3 regions of the Phyllobacterium sp. CCNWLW183 genome follow, and region 3 is predicted to be linked to each of the others. Evidence: riboswitches for the same ligand, from Rfam matches in the RefSeq annotation. Region 3 holds a riboswitch; each other region holds the start of a gene.
The links. Region 3 has a riboswitch for cobalamin ahead of V9K95_RS05225 (aromatic ring-hydroxylating oxygenase subunit alpha). Riboswitches for the same ligand answer to the same signal wherever they lie in the genome.

Region 1 (4,699 bases), on a different contig from region 3:
CAGTATCGTGGTCAATCTCTGAAATTCCGCCTTCCTGCGCACGGATGGCACCGGCAAAATAGCGGAAGTGATCGATTGCAAGCGGCATGTCGGCTGCCGTCGTTTCGCGGATTGGTTTGCCATTGTCCCAGGTTTCAGCCTGCGCCAACATAGCAAGATTATCTTCCATTACCTGTGCAATCTTGTTGAGCATGACGCTGCGCTCAGCGGCACTTGTCCGGCCCCAGGCATCCTTTGCAGCATGAGCGGCGTCCAACGCGGCCTCCACATCGCTGGCATCAGACCGGGCAATTTCGCACAGCACCTGCCCGTTGACCGGCGATGTATTCTCGAAGTAACGGCCTGCCTTCGGCTCGACGAATTTCCCGCCAATGAAGTTGCCGTAGCGTTTCTTGAAGTTGGGTTTGACGGTTCGGTTGAATTCTACCTTGTTCATTGAACTTCCTCCCTGAAGCAACGCGTCAGGGTAAGGACCGGACGCATTGCACGATTTCCATACCGCCTCCTCGCGGCATATTCAGAGGATCGCGCTTTACAGCTTGAGTGTCATCCCTGGCAGGCAAAGCGAATGCAGGATTTGTCGCAATATTGAGACACATGAAAGTCTCAGTTCAAGCCAAGCCGTTTAAGCTTGCGATGCAGGGTAGCTCTGCTCATGCCCATCATGTTCGCGGCAATGGAAACATTGCCATCTGCTTTTCGCAGAACTCGCTGGATCACGCTGCGTTCGGCGGCTGCAAATCCTCGTTCCGCATCGGTATCCTGCCCGAGCAGATTCGCCGCAGGTAATGGGCTGCTCAGGCTTTCGTCAGTCAGCCCGAGAAGTGCACGCGCCGAACGCGATGCGCCAACCACAAGATCGTCCTCGTCCACTGCAATCAATGCGTTCAAAGCCCGGTCATGGCCGCGTTCAGTACCCTGTGCCATGACGATGCGCGCTTTGGGAAAGGCCAATCGGAAATTTTCCGCTTCCACCCGCCGGGCGGCATCCACCACAGCCATGGCAATGAGTTTGACAAAGCCCTCGGTCAGATCGGAACGTGCCGACGATACGTCAATCGCCGCCATCAGCCGCCCGCGATGATCGAAAATCGGTGCTACAGTACAAGAAAGCGCTGTGTTGCGACTGCGGAAATGCTGGTCGCGGTGGATCGTCAGGGCACGTTGTTCAGCCAGCGCTGTGCCAATGCCATTGGTGCCCTCGCACTCTTCGCTCCAGACTGCTCCCGTCCAAAGTCCCGCCTTGCAAAAGGTGGCATCATCGCCCTCATAGCCCCGGCGGTCGACAGGAACACCATTCTTGTCTGCCAACAGGACGCAACATCCCGCACCACCCACCGCCGAATAAAGCCGGTCGAGTGCGATTTCTGCCGTTTCTATGAGAGATCCCAGCTCTTCACGCGCTTCACGCAATTCCTGATCGGTTAGCATGTTTGGCGGCGTGCCCTCATCAGGCTTCAAGCCGTAGAGACGCATTGAACGGCCCCAGGATGCAACGACCGCTGACTGCGCGGCAGCGTCACCTGTCACGGCAGATTGGATATGCTCGGCATGTAAGCCGTCATCCTGCGTTCCCATGGTCCTCCTCCGAAGTCCATGTACAGGGTGACGCCTGTTCTCGCCTACGTCAAGTCACCTATTGGTGGCGGCAACCGGGGCTGTTCTACCGACGCAATTTAAAGGCGCAGGTCCAAAACGCCCCCGGTTATAATCGCAGCTATTCTCCAATCTCGTCATATGACCTTTTCAGCAAATATGTATCCATGATCCAGCCCTTTTGCGCGCGCGCAACATTTCGCAACCGCTCAATATCGTCAACGACATCGCGCAGCTTGCCGGACATGAGAATCTCGTCTTCCGTTCCTATGTAAGCACCCCAATAAATATCGACATCTTCATCAATTGCCTTGAACGCGCCCTCGCCATCGAGCATCACAATCACGCTTTCCGAATTGTTCGGAAAACCTTCGGCAAGCTTGCGCCCGGTGGTTATCGTAATGGACTCGCCGATTCGATTGAGCACAACCTTATGCTTTGCCGTGAGCGCCTGAATGCTGGTGATGCCGGGAATGACATCATAGTCCAGTTCGAAATTGCCCTTTGCGTTCAGTCTGTCGAGAATGCGGATCGTGCTGTCATAAAGCGATGGATCACCCCATACGAGGAAAGCACCACACTCATCATCGCCAAGCTCCTCCATCAGCAGGTGCGCATAGGTCGCTTCCATTTTGTCGTGCCAGTCCGTGACACTTGTTCGATAGGTAGAGGACGGTTTCGCGCGCAGCGGCGTTTCAAAATCCACCATGCGGTAGTGGGGGGCGGTGATGAAACGCTCGCAAATTTCCCGACGGATGCGGGACAGCTGTTCTTTCTCAGCTCCCTTATCGGGAATGAAAAACACATCGACCTGATTGAGCGCATTGACTGCCTGTATGGTCACGTAGTCTGGGTTGCCCGCGCCAATTCCGATGATGAGCACTTTGCGTTTCACTGGGGCACACGCGAGGCCGACGATAGTTCCGACCTTTGACTCTCTTCGATCAAAGCACAGAACAGTTCGTGGAGGCGTTTTGCCCCCGCATGTTTTCCGGCATAGGCCTCAAGCTTTATAATCTCCTGGCTTGCAGCTGCAACAATATTGGTGCCGCGAGGCCGGGAGAGCAGCCAGGCAAAAAACACGTCTTCCGGCACAGTTGCCGCGTTGACCGATTGTGGGTTGCTATATTGATTTGTATTGGCGCCGAGTATCATGCTTAACCCCGATTGTTGGGGGCAAGGGTCAAGCGCGAAGATTGCAGATAGTCAGCCTGCGGCAAACCATTGCAAGCGACACACCGGGACACCCCGCCCGTGGACGTTCATCATGTTTCGGCAGGTCTCCTGGCTCACAGGTCAGTATTGCTGTCTGGCCTTCCCGGGAAATCCCAGTGACCTTTTGCCTGAACGAATTCAAGCGACAGCAACTCGCTGTTTACAGTTGCGGGGGCAGCGCCGGCATTGGTGAATATCACTTCACCGGCTTCCCTCTTAGCTCCCGGCTTTGCAGCACGGGAGAACCGGAACACTCTTATAAGAACCCAGCCCACCTATTGAGGTCAACAGGGCATGCGTAAATTTATCGGGGGGAAACCGGTAAACGGCTGAATGCGGCGCATCACCAATAGAAAATGGCGCAGGCTGGTGCCCGCGCCATTCCAAACTATTCAAACAAGATCAAGCGGCGAGAACTTCTTCCGCATCTTCCGGCACTTCAGAAATTGTCCGCAGGATTTGCGACGCGATCTGGTAGGGGTCGCCCTGCGAATTCGGACGGCGATCTTCAAGATAACCGCGATAGCCATTGTTTACAAAGCTGTGCGGAACGCGGATTGATGCACCGCGATCAGCAATGCCGTAGCTGAACTGGTGGATCGACTGGGTTTCATGCTTGCCGGTAAGGCGCATATGATTGTCCGGTCCATATACGGCGATATGGGCAGCGCAATTCTGCTCAAATGCCGCCATGACCTTTTCGAAGTAATCCTTGCCGCCGACTTCACGCATATAGGTGGTGGAGAAGTTGGCATGCATGCCCGAACCATTCCAATCAGTATCGCCGAGCGGCTTGCAATGATATTCGATATCGATGCCGTATTTTTCAGTCAGGCGCTGCAGGAGATAGCGTGCAATCCAGACCTCATCGGCAGCCTTCTTGGAACCTTTTCCGAAAATCTGGAATTCCCACTGGCCTTTTGCCACTTCAGCATTGATGCCTTCATGGTTGATGCCGGCATTCAGGCAGATATCGAGATGCTCTTCGACGATCTTGCGGGCGATATCGCCAACATTGCTGTAGCCAACGCCTGTATAATATGGGCCCTGCGGCGCAGGAAAACCTGTCTCAGGGAAGCCGAGCGGGCGGCCGTTCTTGTAGAAGAAATATTCCTGTTCGAAGCCGAACCATGCGCCGTCATCATCAAGAACAGTTGCGCGGGTGTTGGAAGGATGCGGTGTCTTGCCATCGGGCATCATGACTTCGCACATGACGAGAACGCCATTCTTGCGTTCACTGTCCGGATAAAGAGAAACAGGCTTCAATACGCAATCCGAGCTTTTGCCCTCTGCCTGCATTGTCGAGCTTCCATCGAAGCCCCAAAGCGGCAATTGTTCCAGCGTCGGAAATACGTCGAATTCCTTGATCAGCGTCTTACCGCGAAGATTTGGCGAAGGGACATAACCGTCGAGCCAGATATATTCGAGTTTATATTTTGCCATTCCGTTTCTCTCATATTTTATTGTGCAGACCGGTTGCGAGGCTTGCATCGTGGAGCGCAGTTCGCAGATAGAATTGACAATGCAAACAGCGTGCCAATTCGCTCAGCCGGATCGCAAAAATTTGAAAAACATATTAGCCGGATATTTTTAGCGGTGCTTTTTGCAGTTTGAAGCTGCCATTGCTATGCTGACGGCTCAGAAAAACCGCTTTTACCAATCGCCACGTTGATGCATTTTTAGGCAGGTGCGGAATTTCTAGGCATGATAAGGCGCAAATTCTGTCGCGAGCTTGGAACCAATAACTCACTTCCGGATTAACGATCTGGAATGAACGAAATGGAGAGTATTATGGAAAGTGCCGGAATCGGGTGGATCGCAGCAATCATCATTGGTGGCGTTGCGGGCTGGCTTGCAGAGATGTTCATGAAGAGCAACATGGGCGTCA
Region 2 (4,699 bases), 250 kb from region 3:
GAAAAAGAACTGCGTGATGGCACGCGTCGCGCCATTATCGACCTTGCGCTTCAACATATCGATGTCGGTAGCAAAATCCGGGCTCTCGGGATGCTTTTCGGGATATGCAGACACCGAAATATCGAAGTCAGCGAAAGCTTTCAATCCAGCGACAAGTTCGGCACCGTTTTCATACCCACCCGGTGTCGGTTTGTAATGAGCACCTACGCCGCTTGCCGGATCGCCGCGCAAGGCGACAAAGCGATTGACACCCATGGCGGCAAATTCGCGGATTACCGTGTCCACCTCTTCCTTCGTGGCATCAACACAGGTCAAATGTGCCGCTGCATTCACATCGGTTTCGGTTAAGATGCGCTTGATCGTGCGGGCTGTGCGTTCACGAGTGGAGCCACCTGCCCCATATGTCACAGAGACAAATTCGGGATTAAGCGGAGCCAGACGCGTTACAGTCTCCCAGAGACGCTCTTCCATCACCTCGGTCTTTGGCGGGAAGAACTCGAATGAAACCTTGATATTGCTACCAAGATCGGCACGGCGGGATTGGCGGAAAAAACTCATTAGACACTCTCCGTAACGCGGGAGGTTGAAACAGGATCGGCAATTAGCAAGCGTGGGTCGCGTGCCAGCCACAATTTAACAGTCAGTTTGTCTTTATCTTTTGGTTGTAATTCCATGCTCTGTTCCAGCGTCAGTCCGGCTTCCGTCAGCCAGTCTTTAATCTGTCCGTCATGAAAACCGAGGCGCAAATGGGCATGTCTGTCGCGTAGAAATTCAAGTTCGTGTGGAGCAAAATCGACGATCAACATTCGGCCGGAAGGACGCAAGGCACGCGCAGCTTCACGAATGGCCTCGGCCGGATTATCAAGGAAGTGCAAGACCTGATGGATTGTCACCAGATCGAAAGACTCTCTGTCTACCGGCAAGGAATAGACGTCACCTTGACGGACTTGCGCGTTGGCAATGCCGGACTTCTCAAGATTTGACCGGGCAATCGTCAACATGTCGCGATTGATATCGATACCGACACCGCGCAAGTAGAGCGGAGCAAAGAGCTCAAGCAGGCGCCCGGTACCCGTACCGACGTCGAGCATCGCTTGAAACGGTCTTGCACCTATGATCTTGGTAAGGGCCTCTTCCACAGCGCCGTCTGGAACATGCAACGAGCGGATAGCATCCCAGCTTGAAGCATTCGCGCTAAAATAGGCAGCCGCACGTTCACGGCGCTGAAGCTTCACAGAGGAAAGACGTTCAAGGTCACGCTCCAGCAGGGGATCAGAACAATCCAGGCGATCTAGCAGGGAACGGGCAATATCTCCCACAATCAATGATTCCGCCAAACGGAAATAGGCCCAGGAGCCTTCCTGATAGCGGTTGATAAGACTTGCTTCAAAGAGCAATTTCAGATGTCGTGACACTCGCGGCTGAGATTGTCCTAAAATGGATGTGAGGTCGGAAACGGTTAGATCACCACGCGACAACAAAGCAAGAATGCGTAGCCGACTAGGCTCAGCTGCCGCTTTCAACGTATCAACCATCAGGTCGAGATTAAGATTGTGCCGGTCCATAACCAATCCTCAAAAGACATAAAGATATGTTTATGTCATGAGGCGACGATTGGCAAGAGGTTTTTGCCATTGACGACAATTTCTGCCGCGTCTGAAATAGGCGCCAGAATCAAATTAGAAAGACATCAATGAGTGCAGGAACGAACCGTCAGCGTTCAATCAACAAAGCGCTGACCTTGCTTTTACCCGCCGTTCCCTACTCCGATTCGGAACCAATACGCGCGGCCGCAGGTGCGCCCCATATGAAGACCTTGCCGCCGCCGATTGCCGTATGGTTGGCCGCTATTGCCCATGTGCGGCATCAACATACAGACTATGATGCGCTGCGCGACGAAGGCTATGACAAAGAGTCCGCTCGTTTCTTCGTGCTTGATGCGATTAATCGCAAACTGACGGAATGGCGGGCGACACGTCTTCTGGATCCGGATGAGGAAGATCTGAGCTGAGCTGGCCCCAGCCTTCTTCAAAAATAAGGTCCTGTAATTGGATTCTTTTGCGCCAGCCCTTTTTTTCCAGCTCCGGTGCATCAAAAAGCTCGTCGACATAGCCCAGGCATAGATAGGCAACAATCTCAACGTGATCCGGAATACCTAATATTTGGCGCATGTCATTGTCGTGATAGATGCTCACCCAGCCAACGCCAATACCTTCAGCACGGGCAGCAAGCCACAAATTTTGGACTGCACAAACGGTGCTATAGACATCCATCTGGCGGTTGTGGGTGCGACCGAGCACGACCGTTCCACCGCGTGTCCGGTCGCAGGTGATGCATAAATTGACCGGCGCTTTAAGGATGCCTTCCAATTTGAGAGAGGCATACAGCGCCCGGCGTTCATCTTGAAACAGGGCCTTGGCTTCCTCGTTGGCTTTGGCGAAAGCGCGGTGCACTTGCCTCTTGCGGGCCATATCGCGAATTGTGATGAAGTTCCAAGGCTGCATGAAGCCTACAGATGGAGCATGGTGCGCCGCATCGAGCAATCGCATCAAAACATCATAGGCGATCGGTTTTGACAAAAACTGATCGCGGACGTCTCGCCGGGTATAAATCGCCTTATAAACGGCCGCACGCTCATCGTCAGTAAAATCACCCGCTGGAACCGGACTATCAAAAGCTTCGTGCATTGTTTGCTCCTAACAACGCTTGAGGCCCTCGCCGCCGTCCGCGCAGCTTGGGCTATGGGGTCCGGCCGGTCTTCTGACTTGGGTTCAGCTGAACCGTGCGCCTTCCTGTGGCCTCTCGGCCACCGTGGCATAATGCACGGTCATTCCCCTTACAGCGCTGGGCACGTGCCGGATTTTCACCGGCTTCCCGATTCTCCGCAATCGTCTAAATTGCTGGCACCGGACCTGTTTTCTATTCGCCATGAAAAGGCACTTGGCGCAAGCCTTAGACCCTGTAAATCCACTGTTCGGGAATACGAATATCAACTTTTTCACCGGCGCGTATGATCCCGGGCTTTTCAACCCAAGCGACGATACCCCGCGAGCGCTTGGACACGCGTACAAAATCCAATGCAGTGGTGGTTTCGTCAGGAGTACCCGCATGCGAAGCAATAGAACGACCAGCAATCTTGCAGGGCGCATTCTGTCCATCGACTTTCAACGTCACGCCACCTTCAAAAAACATCAGCGATCTGGGTGGTAGCATCGAAAGGGATGGAATACCGGAAATCACCATGTTTCCACCGATCCATTCAGCTTTCAGCTGAGGCAAGCCCATGCCTGCTGCGATCTCGTCAAGCTCGTCGGCACTTAGAATGGAAAGGTGGCGTTCGTTGCGCATCTCGGTGCCACGCGGATACCAAGGCTCACGTCCGCCAGAGCGACGCGTCTGACCCGCGTGAAAGTCACCGACAATACCGTCAAAAGTCAGTTCCAGTGAATCTGTTGGAGAAGTGACAAAATCCCTGTCGAGTGCCTCAAATAGCCCGATCACACGACCACTGACCTTACGCGAAGGGACTATTTCGTCACGATTACCGAACAGGTCAGTCATCATTTGCTCCAAAAAGTTCCCTGCTTTAGAAAAGCGGCAAATTATCTGGCGATTACACCAGCAAAGACAACGGGGAACCTTGCGGTTCCCCATCTATACTTAGCGTGTCAGAGGCTTGTAGCTTGGACGCTTTGGATTGACGCTATCGGGACCGAGACGACGAATCTTGTCGTTTTCATAATCTTCGAAATTGCCTTCAAACCATTCGACATGGCTATCGCCTTCGAAAGCCAGGATATGCGTCGCGAGACGGTCAAGGAACATGCGATCATGGCTGATGATCACAGCGCAACCTGCATATTTTTCCAAGGCATCTTCAAGTGCTGCCAAGGTTTCCGTGTCTAGATCGTTTGTCGGTTCGTCGAGGAGCAAAACATTGCCACCGGACTGAAGCATCTTGGCCAGATGCACGCGGTTACGCTGACCACCAGAAAGATTTCCAACTTTCTGCTGCTGGTCGGTACCCTTGAAGTTGAATGCTGAAACATAAGCGCGGGAGTTCATCTCATGCTTGCCAAGCTTGATGATGTCAGTTCCGCCGGAAATTTCTTCCCAGACATTCTTGTCGGCTTTCAGGTGATCGCGACTCTGATCGACATATCCGAGGTTAACAGTCTCGCCGACGCGAATAGTGCCGGAATCCGGCTTTTCCTGACCGGTAATCATCTTGAACAGAGTGGTTTTACCCGCACCGTTCGGACCAATAATGCCAACAATACCGCCGGGTGGCAGTTTGAAAGTCAGGTTTTCGATCAGCACACGATCACCGAAAGACTTGGTGAGATTTTCGGCTTCGATAACCACCTGACCCAGCCGTTCACCCGCCGGTATCAGAATCTGGGCATCGCCGGGGCGCTGGTCGTTAGCGGCATCAACGAGCGCATCATAGGCCTTGATACGTGCCTTCGATTTTGCCTGACGTGCTTTCGGGCTGGCGGAAATCCACTCGCGTTCGCGCTCGAGAGCTTTCTGACGGGAGTCATCTTCACGGCCTTCCTGCAGCATGCGCTTGGACTTGGCACCAAGATAGGCAGAGTAATTGCCTTCATAAGCAATGCCGCGCCCACGGTCGAGTTCGAGAATCCAGCCGGTCACATTGTCTAGGAAGTAGCGATCATGCGTAATCAGAAGCACGGAG
Region 3 (4,699 bases):
TCCTGATGGTAATTGGCCATATCGAAGCCGGACTCTTCCAGCATGGCCCGAACATCGCGCATGAATCCGTCAGGACCGCAGCAGAAAACCGTCCGTTCCTTGAAGTCGGGCGACAATAGCGAAAGCTTCGGCGCTTCGAGCCTGCCTCTGATACCCGTCCAGAGCTGCCCCATTTCATGTTCCTTGATCAGAAAGGACAATTTGAGATTTGGCATGCAACTGGTCAGATATTCGAGTTCCTTGCGAAAGATGATGTCGCTCGGGCGGCGTGCGCAACTGACAAAACTAATATCGCTTTGTGGTGCACAATCCTGCATCCAGCGCGTCATTGACATCATAGGCGTGATGCCTGATCCGGCAGAAATAAACAGATATTTTTCGCCGGGATGTTTTGAGATCGAAAAGTCACCCAGCGGCCCAAATGCTTTCAGCCGCGCGCCCGGCGTGAGGTGGTCCAGCATCCAGCGGGTGCCGATGCTGCCATCCTGCGCTTTGACCGTGATTGCAATCGTAAATGGCCGCGAGGGGCTGGAAGAGAGAGTGTAGGTACGCAGGACCGCATCCGGTTGCGTACCCAATTCAAACGTCATGAACTGGCCGGGCTCATACCGGAACCAGTTTTGATTGTCGGAACGAAATGTGAATGTCTTCACATTGGGCGCTTCCTCAATGACAGACAGGCACTCCAGCAGATGCAGCCGGTCGTTCCATGGCTGCATCTGATCGAGATGCGGGTACTTTTGAGGAATGCCCATATTCACTACGCTACCTTGCTCAGTCGCTTGTCGCCGGAAAGGCGCGTTTCCATCGTGTTGGAATACCATTCAAGGAATTGCAGAACACCGCCTTCATGCTCTACCGAATAAGGGCCCGGCTCATAGGCAGGAGAGCGAATGCCAAAAGCATTTTCTTCAACGATCTGGCGGTCCTGATCATTGGTTTCGAGCCAGACATGCGTGAGTTCCTCAATGGTGTAATCGACGCCTTCCACCGCGTCCTTGTGCACCAGCCACTTGGTCGTGACCTGGGTTTCGGTCGGGCTAAGCGGGAGAACGCGGAAAGAAAGGGCATGATCCCCCAGAATGTGATTCCACGTCGTCGGATAATGATAGAGCAATAGCGAACCGATCTGCCGTGCATTCACATCATCGCTAAGCTGACGCGCTACAGCACGTTTGCCCGACATGGTATAGCTCTCGGCTTCGTGAAGCAGCGGCACGCGTGTTGCGCGGTACTGGCCATTTTCATCGATACGGAACACGCTCGGAAGACCTGCGGCTTCGCATTTGTCCCAATGCGCCACGATTTCCGGATCATCCTTTGAGCCTTGTATGCCAGTCACGCTTGGTGCTTCAGGAAACGTCTTACAGAGTTCCGGATGATTGGCGGCGCAATGGTAGCATTCGCGGTTGTTTTCCCACACCAGCTTCCAATTACCCTTCTCCACGATCGAGCTTTGAAAGGCGACTTTGGTTTCGCTGAGGCGATGCGGTGCAAGATAAGGATCGATCATGGCACGCGTAGCGGCAAAATCCGGCGCAATCGGCGCAAGGCAGACGAAGATATAGCCGCCAACGCTTTCGCAATGCACCGTCTTCAGGCTGTGCTGGCTGGCATCGAAATCGTCGCCCATCTGGCGCGCGAATAATAGACGGCCATCCAGTTCATAAGTCCACTGATGATAGGGGCAAACAAGCTTCGCCGAGGTGCCCCGTTCAGAAGCACAAACGCGCGACCCGCGATGGCGGCATGAGTTATGAAACGCGCGTATTTTCTTCTCGCGGTCCCGGACGATAACGACCGGATAATCGCCAATCTGCACGGTAAAATAATTGCCCGGTCGCGCCACTTCGCAATCATGACCGATAAACAGCCAGTCGCGGTAGAAGATATTTTCCATATCCAACCGGAAATACTCCGGATCATTGTAGAAAGCCTGCTCAAGGCCATAGCCAGGTTTCCGGTGTTTCAGGTTCCGGAGTAGTTCACTATGTGCGTCCATGTCGTGTCCTCGCCATCTCATTTGCGAAAGAACTGACTGGTGGTGACGGAGAAGACCGTCCGTATGGCTGCCCATACAAAACAATGCTCCTTGATCGCCCACCGCGATCAGTCGGTGTTATCGCTTGCGGCTGGTTTCCGGGCTCTGGAGTTGCTCTTGCGAGCCTCACGGCGCCTTCCCGGAACCATGCTCCAGTGGCTATTTTGCCGCGTTTCACTCCACTACCGTTGCGGGGGCAGCGCCGGGATTAAACCGGCTTCCCAATTCTCCACCTTCCCTAGAAAGCGGCACCTCAAGTAGCCTGATAAAAGCATCCGGATGATAAAAAGAATAGGTGCGGAAACGACATCGCATTTACACAAGACGACACGACCGAAAAAACAGAAAATGCCGCCACTCCGGCACGTCAGAATGGCGGCACAATACCCTTTCCATGTCAGCAATGAATATCACCAGAGACGGCGATGGTTCATTTACCGGGCGGAAAGGCTTTAAAGACCGTGATGCAAATACTGCTTGATCGATTCCGGTTTCATCTCAATTGAAAAGCCCGGCAGCGAGGGTGGCATATAGGCCGCATCCTGAATGTTGCAGGGATCAACAAAATGCTCGTGCAGATGATCGACATACTCGATAACCCTGCCCTCTTTCGTCCCTGAAACGGCGATATAATCAATCATTGACAGATGCTGGACATATTCACACAGACCAACACCGCCCGCATGCGGCCAGACTGGTAGCTCATACTTTGCGGCGATAAGCAGCACCGCCAGCACTTCGTTCAGTCCACCCATGCGGCAACTATCGATCTGCACGACATCGATAGCGCCTTCGGCGATGAACTGTTTGAACATGATGCGGTTCTGACACATCTCACCGGTCGCGACTTTCACCGGATGGATAGCCTGCCGAATTTTGCGATGGCCCGCAACGTCGTCGGGGCTCGTTGGCTCTTCAATGAAGAACGGCTTGACGAAGGCAAGCTTGTTCACCCAATCAATGGCTTCATTCACTTCCCAGACCTGATTGGCATCGATCATGAGAATGCGGTCAGGGCCGATCACTTCACGCGCGATGGTAAGACGTCGGATATCATCTTCGAGATCGCGGCCGACTTTCATCTTAATGTGGTTGAAGCCCGCATCCACGGCCTCCTGACAAAGGCGACGGAGCTTTTCATCGGAATAGCCCAGCCAGCCTGCCGATGTCGTATAGCAGGGATACCCATCTGCTTTTAGCGTTTCAATACGCTCTTTCTTACCGACCTCTGCTCTACGCAGAATTTCCAGCGCCTCTTCAGGCGTCAGCACGTCTGTGAGATAGCGGAAGTCCACGATTTTGACGATCTCTTCCGGCGTCATTTCACCGACCAGTTGCCAGACAGGCTTCTTCGCTTCCTTGGCCAGCAAATCCCAAACGGCGTTCACTACCGCGCCCGTGGCCAGATGCATTGCACCCTTATCAGGGCCGATCCAGCGTAACTGGCTGTCACCGGTGATAAAATGCCAGAATCTGCCCGGGTTTTCCTTTATCCAATCAAGTTCAAGGCCGATAACAAGGTGTTTCATGGCCTCAATGGCAAGGCAGCAGATCTCATTGCCGCGCCCGATGGTAAAGGTAAGGCCGTGGCCGGAAAGCCCTGCATCCGTATCCAGCACAACATAGGCAGCCGAATAGTCCGGGTCAGGATTCATGGCATCCGATCCGTCCAGACTTTGCGAGGTCGGGAAACGGATATCGAAAACGCGAAGATCAGTGATGATGGTCATGGTCTTTCCTAAACTGTCCAGCCGCCATCAATATTGTAGGCCTGTCCCGTGGTGTAGGTAGCACCAGCAAGATAGACGGCAAGGTCAGCGATTTCTTCCGGGAGGCCCAGACGCCCCATGGGCTGGCGCGCGATAAATGCCGCCCGCGTGGCATCATAGTCGCCACCAGCGCGCATGCGTTGCTCAAGCGAAGGACTTTCCACCGTGCCGGGGCAGATCGCATTGCAGCGAATACCCTGCGTAATATAATCCGCGGCTACCGATTTGGTTATTCCCAATACGGCAGCCTTGGTTACGCCATAGGCAAAACGGTTCGGGACACCTTTCACGCTACTGGCGACTGAAGACATATTGACGATAGCACCGTCCTTACGTTCGATCATACCCGGTAGTACCGCCCTGATCGTGCGGATCATGGCGCGAACATTGAGATCAAGTGCAAAATCCAGATCGGCGTCCGGCATATCGAGAATTGAACCGCCATGGACAAAACCAGCGCAATTAAACAGCACATCGATAGCGCCGATTTCGCCAATGACCTGCGTCACTTCTTCTGCCTTGAGCACGTCGAGCTTGCGCGGCTTGATATTGGCTTCCTTCGGCAAAGCATCGAGCAGTTGCTGATTGATATCGGTTGCATGCACGATTGCACCTTCGCGTGCGAAAGCCAGCACCGAAGCCCGACCAATGCCTTGTCCAGCTGCCGTGATAAGAACGCGTTTGCCTTCAAGCTTGCCTGTCATCTCATATCTCCATTGGGCATCTTATGATGCCAGTCATGCACTTCAGCCCTGAACAGGGCAATCATTTCTCGTTAAGTCAGCCATCAAACGCGAATTTCAGTGGTGAACTCTTCCACGCTGCGCGCTTTGACGGCATCCCAGTCCCAGTCAATTCCGATACCTGGTTCCATCGGTGCCAAAGCATA

Region 1: linked by a shared signal. The riboswitch ahead of V9K95_RS21305 (hypothetical protein) and the one ahead of V9K95_RS05225 (aromatic ring-hydroxylating oxygenase subunit alpha) in region 3 are both predicted to bind cobalamin.
Region 2: linked by a shared signal. The riboswitch ahead of bluB (5,6-dimethylbenzimidazole synthase) and the one ahead of V9K95_RS05225 (aromatic ring-hydroxylating oxygenase subunit alpha) in region 3 are both predicted to bind cobalamin.

Annotation. Positions count from the first base shown of each region.
Region 1 covers NZ_JBBCBN010000010.1:116,194-120,892, forward strand. Annotated here, with positions in the region: gene adh (aldehyde dehydrogenase) at 1-436, opposite strand, end outside; gene V9K95_RS21295 (GAF domain-containing protein) at 607-1,578, opposite strand; gene cobF (precorrin-6A synthase (deacetylating)) at 1,718-2,491, opposite strand; gene V9K95_RS21305 (hypothetical protein) at 2,488-2,751, opposite strand; cobalamin riboswitch at 2,854-3,076, opposite strand; gene V9K95_RS21310 (glutamine synthetase beta-grasp domain-containing protein) at 3,214-4,254, opposite strand; gene V9K95_RS21315 (GlsB/YeaQ/YmgE family stress response membrane protein) at 4,603-4,699, shown strand, end outside.
Region 2 covers NZ_JBBCBN010000001.1:841,155-845,853, forward strand. Annotated here, with positions in the region: gene metF (methylenetetrahydrofolate reductase [NAD(P)H]) at 1-558, opposite strand, end outside; gene V9K95_RS03975 (ArsR/SmtB family transcription factor) at 558-1,565, opposite strand; gene V9K95_RS03980 (DUF2293 domain-containing protein) at 1,694-2,011, shown strand; gene bluB (5,6-dimethylbenzimidazole synthase) at 1,944-2,687, opposite strand; cobalamin riboswitch at 2,734-2,926, opposite strand; gene V9K95_RS03990 (MOSC domain-containing protein) at 2,953-3,561, opposite strand; gene ettA (energy-dependent translational throttle protein EttA) at 3,661-4,699, opposite strand, start outside.
Region 3 covers NZ_JBBCBN010000001.1:1,092,151-1,096,849, forward strand. Annotated here, with positions in the region: gene V9K95_RS05220 (hybrid-cluster NAD(P)-dependent oxidoreductase) at 1-755, opposite strand, end outside; gene V9K95_RS05225 (aromatic ring-hydroxylating oxygenase subunit alpha) at 761-2,002, opposite strand; cobalamin riboswitch at 2,114-2,312, opposite strand; gene V9K95_RS05230 (L-fuconate dehydratase) at 2,494-3,771, opposite strand; gene V9K95_RS05235 (SDR family oxidoreductase) at 3,780-4,514, opposite strand; gene V9K95_RS05240 (mandelate racemase/muconate lactonizing enzyme family protein) at 4,598-4,699, opposite strand, start outside.